DNA from 4 places in the Chryseobacterium metallicongregator genome. Region 2 is predicted to be linked to each of the others. Evidence: riboswitches for the same ligand, from Rfam matches in the RefSeq annotation. Region 2 holds a riboswitch; each other region holds the start of a gene.
What was found. Region 2 has a riboswitch for cobalamin ahead of REB14_RS16205 (T9SS type A sorting domain-containing protein). Riboswitches for the same ligand answer to the same signal wherever they lie in the genome.
Positions count from the first base shown of each region.

Region 1: linked by a shared signal. The riboswitch ahead of REB14_RS10850 (acyl-CoA thioesterase) and the one ahead of REB14_RS16205 (T9SS type A sorting domain-containing protein) in region 2 are both predicted to bind cobalamin.
Region 3: linked by a shared signal. The riboswitch ahead of REB14_RS09995 (TonB-dependent receptor plug domain-containing protein) and the one ahead of REB14_RS16205 (T9SS type A sorting domain-containing protein) in region 2 are both predicted to bind cobalamin.
Region 4: linked by a shared signal. The riboswitch ahead of metE (5-methyltetrahydropteroyltriglutamate--homocysteine S-methyltransferase) and the one ahead of REB14_RS16205 (T9SS type A sorting domain-containing protein) in region 2 are both predicted to bind cobalamin.

Region 1 covers NZ_JAVIXS010000006.1:513,912-516,116, forward strand. Annotated here, with positions in the region: gene REB14_RS10845 (DUF4932 domain-containing protein) at 1-610, opposite strand, end outside; gene REB14_RS10850 (acyl-CoA thioesterase) at 785-1,168, opposite strand; cobalamin riboswitch at 1,285-1,464, opposite strand; gene REB14_RS10855 (hypothetical protein) at 1,499-2,205, opposite strand, start outside.
Region 2 covers NZ_JAVIXS010000015.1:176,772-178,976, reverse strand. Annotated here, with positions in the region: gene REB14_RS16210 (esterase-like activity of phytase family protein) at 1-619, opposite strand, end outside; cobalamin riboswitch at 854-1,045, shown strand; gene REB14_RS16205 (T9SS type A sorting domain-containing protein) at 1,109-2,205, shown strand, end outside.
Region 3 covers NZ_JAVIXS010000006.1:308,462-310,666, forward strand. Annotated here, with positions in the region: gene REB14_RS09990 (T9SS type A sorting domain-containing protein) at 1-732, shown strand, start outside; cobalamin riboswitch at 867-1,044, shown strand; gene REB14_RS09995 (TonB-dependent receptor plug domain-containing protein) at 1,077-2,205, shown strand, end outside.
Region 4 covers NZ_JAVIXS010000020.1:511,920-514,124, reverse strand. Annotated here, with positions in the region: gene REB14_RS20240 (LytR/AlgR family response regulator transcription factor) at 1-304, shown strand, start outside; gene REB14_RS20235 (Lrp/AsnC family transcriptional regulator) at 328-789, opposite strand; cobalamin riboswitch at 985-1,170, shown strand; gene metE (5-methyltetrahydropteroyltriglutamate--homocysteine S-methyltransferase) at 1,350-2,205, shown strand, end outside.

The sequences.
Region 1 (2,205 bases), on a different contig from region 2:
CAACGGTTAATGAGCTATTGATTTCTCTGTGGCAATTTTGTCCGCCTACTAAAGGAGAAATGGCGATAACATAGGATTTAGTATTTTTATTTTTAGGTTGTCCGGCAATTTTATCCAGGAATGCATAGGTATCATTGATGTAATAATACTCTTTGTAATTAGCAATTAAAGTATTATAAAACTGTTGATGATTTTTATAAAAGGCTCTGTAATTCGATTTCTTTACAAAATCATTGATAAGCTCCAGATTTTCATCTACTTCTTTAGGACCAAAGGAATTGAAAGGAAAGTCTCTTTTAAGTAAACCTTTTTCATCAAAAGAAAATGCATAGAAATCAGTTCGGAAGCCTAAGAATTTTTTCCAGTCTTTTCTTGAATAATTGACTTGTTTCAGCAGAGGATGATCTTTTACAGGTTCAAAATATGTAATAATTTCATCGTAATACGGTGGGATTTTCTGAACATCATAAGGATCTGTTCTGCCATATTCAGTGAGGGCCAGAATAATATTTCCCAATTCGTAACTTTCCGAAAGTTCAATTTTTACGTCTTTTTGTGCTCTTAATGAAATTGAAAGGATAAGGGTAATGATTAAAATAATCTTTTTCATGAAATATCGGTTCTTCTATAGTTTTTAGTGACAGCAATGTAAAAATAATTTTTTTGCCATGCTAAAAGTAAATAAAAAACAAATGAATTTCAATCAATTTTTGGCTGAGAAATAATATGTTGTTTTTGAAGGTGAAAATTTCGGGCGGCCAATGGCCGCCCGAAGCTTTATTATTTATAGTATCTGAATTGGTTTCTTGAATTCGTCAATCGCTACAAAAGTAAAATCACCTATAATTGCTTTTTCTCTTTCATAGGAATACATCTGCTCTGTGTAAATTTCAACGTTTACTTTCATACTGGTTTTTCCAACATATGAAACTTTTCCGATCAGCTCAACGATGGTTCCGGCAGGAATAGGTTTTTTGAAATCAATCTTATCACTGCTTACCGTTACCACTCTTTTTCTGGCAAAACGGGTTGCTGTGATAAAAGCTACTTCGTCCATCAGCTGCATCGCTGTACCTCCAAAAAGAGTATCATAATGATTGGTTGTATTAGGGAAAACCGCTTTAAAGATTCTGGTTTCGGATGCTTCAATTCTTTCTTCTGTAGTCATATATCATTATTAATTAAAGCGATAAGAAATGATATTAAAACAACAGAATAATGACAGGAACTTACAGAACTCCTGAAACAATCCATCAGATCAATACAACTTCAAATCGCGAAAGTTACATGTTTAAGAAAAAGGCAGGTCTCCTGACTTGTAGCATCATTTATCTCCTTCCCATGCCTCGCACAGTGGATCTTTGATAAAGATTTCAGCTACTTACAGTTGCGCGACAGTCCGTGATTTTCACACGGTTCCCTTTTAATCTGCAGTGATGCAGAACCAATTTCTGTGATGAATAAGTGTAAAACTTTTTCGGGTGCAAAAATAATGAATTTATTCCGGATTATGATAAATAATCTGGCTGATTACTCTTCCTTTCTTAATCGTCCAGAGTGTAGTGTATCTGTTTTCTCCTGAACCGTTTATCATATAAAGGAAAATATTATCGTTGTCAAGGGAAGTTACTCCAATGTTCTCAAAATCCATGGTAGGCTGGAACATGTTTTTAATGGCTTCTCTTACAAAAACAGAACCTCTTCCGGGTTGCTGGACTCTAATAGATTTGATTTCGGTCATTCCTTCAGGAAGATCATTCCCGATTCCCCATGGTTTCACTTTATCAATGGTGAGAATTTTTCCATCGGCATCTTTTTCCTTTTTACGGTATCCGGCATTGGAAGGATAAATATCAATCACTACTTTGCTTCTTTGGGCAGTAGGAATCTTAGGGTCAGAATTGTCAGTGAAAATAAGGGATTTTCCATTTTTAGATTTAGAAGGAGTGTAGGCAGGAAGCTGGTCCACATAGGCAATACGTCCTTTATTCACCATTCCTTCTTTATCAAGAGTTTCATAACGTACAAAAGGCTTGTCATCATCCTGTTTCTCCGGATATTTGATCCAGATCCACTCTGTTTCTCCTGGAGCAGGTTTTACATAAACAAAAACATCTCCTTTACGCATACGGATCTTGTCTACAATTTTTCGGTAGTCGTCTTTATGTACACGTACGTTGGCATATCCTTCTTCAGCTTTTACAA
Region 2 (2,205 bases):
CAGCAGGCAGTTTTCTTGGTCCTGTATTTATGCCAACAGGGCTTATTCTTTCCATCTCCATTCCATCAGCACTATAATGTACGATGTGTGGGCCATATTCATCAGAAACCCAGAATGTGCCGTCAGCAGCTGCAACAATACTTTCACTGTCAAGGCCATACTGATCAGTACCTAAGACATTCCCGGAAGCATCATAAGCAATTTCTCCTGTACTTCCCATTCCTACAGGATTTGGCAGTCCTGTAATAGGTTGTCCGGATGGATTTTTAAGTTTAATATATTTGATTACCTCTACATTTCCGTCAGCATTGATTTTAAAATGCATAATGGTTGGAGTAAAATTAGGAGCAAGAAACTTTTTCCCATTCTGGAAGTCAGTATTAGGACCTCTATCCGTAATGACATAGAATTCGCCTTTTCTGGTAGGATGAGCCGCAGCTCCGGAACCAAAGCCACCGTTAATAACATCCACACCGTTTATTGTAGCCAGTTTTGTAAATGGAAATTCCTGAGGGAGTTTGGAATAATTGATATCCTGATTAATCATTGTGGTATCGTCATCACTTTTACATGATGCCAATACAGCCAGTATACCCACAGACCATAGTAATTTTTTCATATGCTATTTTATGGCTGCGAAAATAGAACTTGATTGTAAACTGATCTTGAATAGAATGATAATTGTTTTTTAACAATGGAACAGGTAATATAATTAGAAGATAAACAGAAAAACAACAGATTTAAAAATAAAAAACCAACAATCCGATTAAATAACCAATCAATATGAAAATCAACTTTTTAAGAATATTTAAAAAATAATAATTCACAAAACGGACTCACCAATTTATATGATATATTTGCAGCGTTTTAGGGCTGAACAATGTTCATTAATAGGGAATCAGGTGAGAATACCATTCAAATCTTGAGCTGTACCCGCAACTGTAAACTATTCAAACTTACCGCAAAAAATACCACTGGACCTGAAAATCCGGGAAGGAAGCTGTAAGATGTGAGCCAGGAGACCTGCCGTAAAGCACCAGATTCAGAGAAAGAATTATTTCTCCTCTGAAGATAAGTTTCGGGAATAAAACTTTAAATTAATTATATCATGAGGAAAATCTATCTTTTTTTCTTACTGCTTTGCATGCAGCTATTGTCAGCCCAATTCACAGAAAACGACATTAAATTTTGGGTAGGAACAGGTTCTAAAAAAGCGTATTTCATTGCAGATTTTAATGATGACAGCACTCCCAATTCTTATGCATGGGGATATCGTTTTGACGGCGATGGCCTGATGATGGAAGATCTTATCAATGCAATTGTGGCAGCAGAATCCAAAATACAGGTTGACATTCCTACAGGATATCTTTCTATTCTGAATTATAATCATCACACATCCACTACTGATGACAGCTGGATAACATGGTCTGGATCCAGTTCATCAAACATGACATGGAACAATGGTGTAGGCTATACTCCTTTGGTGGACGGAAAATGGTATGGGGTTACATACGGCCTTGATCATTATGATATTCCTCCCTCTCCTCCCGTTCCAGCCTACAGTTCTGCTTGGCTTACTCCATCTCAGGTTACTAACTGGTTGGGAAACGGAACTAATAAAAGTCTTGTCGTTATTGATTTCGGAACTGATAATGCCAACGGAAATGCCAATTCTTTTGTTTTTGGAATTAAATATAACGGAAATATAACAGCTGAACAGGCGTTACAACTGATTCAGTCTCAAGCTTCTTATTTTAACTTCACATCAGCAAACAATCAGATTGCTAATTTAGCATTGAATTCATTTACTGGAAATACTTCGGGATCAGACAGCTGGAAATTGTATAAGGGAAAAGATTTGTCAAGCTGGCAAGCGAAAACCAATCTTTCTCAGATCCAACTAAACAATAATGACTGGCTTGGATTGAGCTTTGGACAAAGAAGGCCATTTACTCCAACTGAAGCACAGCTAACGTTAGGAGTGTCTTCAGTTACAAAGAAAAAATTCAGTGTTTATCCAAACCCGGCAAGTGATTTTATTCAGATTGAAACGACTGAGAAACTGAAAGAAGTGAATATTTATTCTGTGACAGGACAGAAGATAATGACTTCTCAGGTTACTAAGATTGATATTCATTCTTTAAACTCAGGAGTTTATTTTGTGGAGATTAAAACATCTGAAAATACGACGATCCATAAGATTGT
Region 3 (2,205 bases), on a different contig from region 2:
ACTGGAACAAGAAGTGGGGCAAAATGGCAGGATGGAGTAGAAAGTTTTATTACAGATAATAATGGGAATAATGTAGGGGAAGCAGGAGGAATTTCTGCAGACGGAAATACAATCATAGGCTCAGCAAATCCTAATCCTTATGTCTGGAATGCGGTAAGTGGGCTTACTTATATAACCCATCCTAATGCTTCTTTCAGCTTCAAAGGAGGAGCAACAGGAATTTCTGCTGATGGAAAAAAAGTAATTGGGTATTACAGAGCATTTGGAGCACCTCCTATGTCAGGGGAAGGCTTTATCTGGACCTTTGCTACCGGAAGAATTAATCTGAATGATTATGCAGCATCTTTAGGAATTGCAACCAATGGAGTCACGATGGGGCTTCCTTTAGCAATTTCACAGGACGGAAAGAAAATTGCCGGATCAGGGACGAATGCTTCAGGTCAGATAATTGCTTTTTATCTGGATACTTCTGAATTCTTATCGGTGAATGATGCTGTAAAAGAGAAAAACAATATGAGGATCTATCCTAATCCTGTGACTGATATTCTATATTTTAAAGGAAAAGGAAAAATAGAGAAAGCTGAAATTTATAATATGGTTGGACAAAAGGTAAAATCATTTGATCATGTAGAAGAGCAGATTGATGTTTCATCCCTGTCAAAAGGAGGTTATATTTTGCAATATTCTGTAAAAGGAGTACAACAGGAGGCTTATAAATTTATAAAAAAATAACATATATAAATAGTAAAGTAGTGGGATGAATGGCTGTTTTCAATATTGAAAGCGGCCGTTCTTTTTTGTTATAGATCAAAAAAGATAATGTTTTTAAGGAAAAGCCTGATTTTTGGCAAATACATATAAAAAACTATCTTTGCAAAAATTTTGGTTTCCAGTATTTTGGAATGAAAAGGGAATCGGGTGTAACTCCCGGACTGTCCCCGCAACTGTAAATCGCAACTCAAGTTTCTGCAAAAAGCCACTGTTTAATAACGGGAAGGAGCAGAATGCGAAAGTCAGGAGACCTGCCGGAATTATAATTAAAAAACATATTGCTTTCGGAGGAAAAGTAAAAAAGTATGGATATAAAAAGATCTTTAGTACTGCTTTTTTCATCGTATGGCTGTTTTCTTTTTGGACAAGAGAAGGCCATCGATACTGTTTATGTCTTCGACAATCAGATGAATAGGGTGAAACTTTTTCATCCCGTAAAAATAATTTCAGCAGAAGATGCTGAGAAAAACTCCAGTAATCTTTCTGAACTTCTGAGATTTCAGTCACAGGTTTTTATCAAAGAAAATGGCCGTGGTGCTGTTTCTTCACCTTCTTTCAGGGGAACTACTGCTCAGCAGACTGCTTTTGTATGGAATGGAATTAATATCAATTCCAATTTTCTGGGACAGGGAGATATCAATAATATTGCCTTGTTCGGATATGATCAGATTGGTGTAAAGGCTGGAGGAGGAAGTGTAATATACGGAAGTGGTGCTATTGGAGGAAGTATTCACCTGAATAATACGCTTGACTTTAATAAAGGTTTCCATGGTTCTTTATTTTCTGAAGTCGCTTCTTTTAATACTTATAATAATTTTATAAAAGGATCTTACAGCAATGATAGATTCAGTTTCAAAGCCTCCGGAAATTATTCTGTAAGTGAAAATGATTATAAAGTAAGTGACCTGAACTATATCAACAGAAACGGGAGTTATTACAATACAACATTTAATGTAGGAGCATCCTATAAAATTACAAACGATCATAAAGTTTCTTGGCAGAGCCAGTTTTTTGATTCTTCACAGCGTTTTCCCGTGTATGAAGAAACGGGAACAAAAACGAAATATAAAACTCAAAGTGTAAGAAGCCTTCTTTCCTGGGACTGGAACAAAACAAAGTTCAGTAATTCCCTTAAAGCAGCTTATACAGAAGAGAATTTTCAATTTTTCGGTTCGTTAAATCAACCTAAATCAAGTGGAGGAACCGGGAAAAATTATATCTTTAAAAATGATTTTAATTATTTCCTGAATTCAAAGTGGAATTTTAATATCATCGGAGAGTTTCAGGTTAATAAAGGAGAGGGATATCAAAACGGAATATCCAGCGTCAGCAGAAATATGGGTTCTGTTTCAGGATTATTAAGATATTTTGCAACCAAAAACCTTCGTTTTGAGGGTGGATTCAAGAAAGATTTTGTGGAAGATATAAATTCTC
Region 4 (2,205 bases), on a different contig from region 2:
ACTTTATTTTATCAATACGGAAGAGATCTCTTTCTTTAGAGCAGAAGAAGGAGTTGTTTTTGCTTTTGATACAGCAGGAAAAAAACATCTGTTGAATGAATCTACTTTAAAAGAAATTGAAATGCAGTTGAATCCTTCTGATTTTTTCAGGATCAACCGGAGTGAGCTTGTTCAGAAACATCATATTGAAAGAATAGAGCGGTACAATAAAAATACACTTTCCGTTCAGATAAAAGGGCAGAAAGATCATCTTATCACAAGCCAGAGCAACACATCTGCTTTCAGAAAATGGATTGAAGAATAAATGAGTTTTCCGGTTTTATTCCATTAAATGGTGAGTCCATGGTTATTTTTTACCTCAGCCATCACAAAAGTACTGTGCGTACTTCCTATGGAATCTACAGATCCGAGCTTATTGAATACAAAATCCTGATAATGCTTCATATCCCTTACCTGAACTTTCAGAAGGAAATCAAAATCTCCGGAGATATTGTAGCATTCGGCAACTTCTTCAATTTCTAAAATCTCTTTTACAAAATCATAGCCTACAGATCTGTCATGAATTTTAAGTTTGATCTGGCAGAAAACAGTAAACCCACGATTCAGTTTTTCAGCATCAAGAACGGCTGCATATCTTTTAACAAACCCATCCTGTTCCAGTCTTTTTACCCTTTCAAAAACAGGTGAGGTGGATAGGTTGATTTCTTTTGCAAGTTCCTTAACGGTCAGTTTAGCATTTTTCTGGAGCAGCCTGAGCAGCTGCAAATCCTTATCATCGAGTTGTTCCACAGAATATTATTCTTTTAAATGATTAAAACAGTCAAATGTACAGAATTATATTCTTCTATTTGTATTTTATAAAGTTTAATTTGCTTAATTATTTGATGTTGGTTGTAGTTTTATTCTGTATTGTTAATTTTACACAAAATTAAAAGCTTTTACTGATGGCCATAGTCAAAGGTAAAAGTACAGTTCTTTACAGATACTTCATCAAACAGGAAAGGTTTTACTTAAGGTAGATTAATAGGGAATCGTGTGCAAATCACGAGCTGTCGCGCAACTGTAAGTAACACACCAAAGGTTTCTGTCCTTGCAGATCCACTGCCAAAAGCGGGAAGGATGACGGAAACTGTTACAAGTCAGGAGACCTGCCTTTACTGAATTGACAATGCTTTCGCGGTCTGAAGCTTTGGGGTCATACAGATGATATATCGGATTTGAGTATTTTCTTTTTTAAAGGAAATTACACTGTCTGCTATGTCATGACTTTCCTGAATCTTCTTCTGCTAAAACATCACGAAGCCTTTTAAAGAACTTTCCCAATAAGTTTAATTAAAAAGTTTAAAAAAATGCAAACTCACATCCTTGGCTATCCGCGTATTGGTAGCAAAAGAGAACTTAAAAAAGCCTGCGAGCAGTATTGGTCAGGTAAAATCCTTTTGGAAGAACTTCTGAATACCGGAAGAACGATCTGTAACCAAAACTGGAATATCCAGAAAGAAGCAGGGATAGACCTTATTCCGTGTAATGATTTTTCATACTATGACCAGGTATTGGATATGAGCCTTGTAGTAGGAGCAATTCCAACACGTTATCATGAAGTAGTGCTTAAAAAGAACAATACTGAGTTGGATCTTTATTTTGCGATGGCAAGAGGATATCAGAAAGACGGATTGGACATTACCGCAATGGAAATGACCAAATGGTTCGATACCAACTATCACTATATCGTTCCGGAATTTTATAAAAATCAACAGTTTAAACTGAGCTCAGATAAAATTTTCAATGAATTTGCAGGAGCAAAACAAGCTGGAATCAATGCAAAACCGGTGATTATCGGACTGGTTTCTTATCTGTTATTAGGAAAAGAAAAAGAAGAAGGCTTCGATAAATTGGATCTGGCTGGAAATCTTCTTACTGTTTATACAGAGATTTTAACTAAACTTCAGGATCAGGGAGCAGAATGGATTCAGTTTGATGAACCTTTTCTTGCATTGGATTTAACAGAAAAAGCCAAAGAAACGTATCTTTCTGTGTATGCCGAAATCAGAAAACGTTTCCCGAAACTGAAATTTATTGTAGCTACGTATTTTGACGGATTAAAAGATAATGCGTCACTTGCTGTTTCCCTTCCTGTGAATACATTGCATGTTGATCTGGTGAGAAATCCTGAACAACTGGATGAGATTCTGAATGTTATTCCTG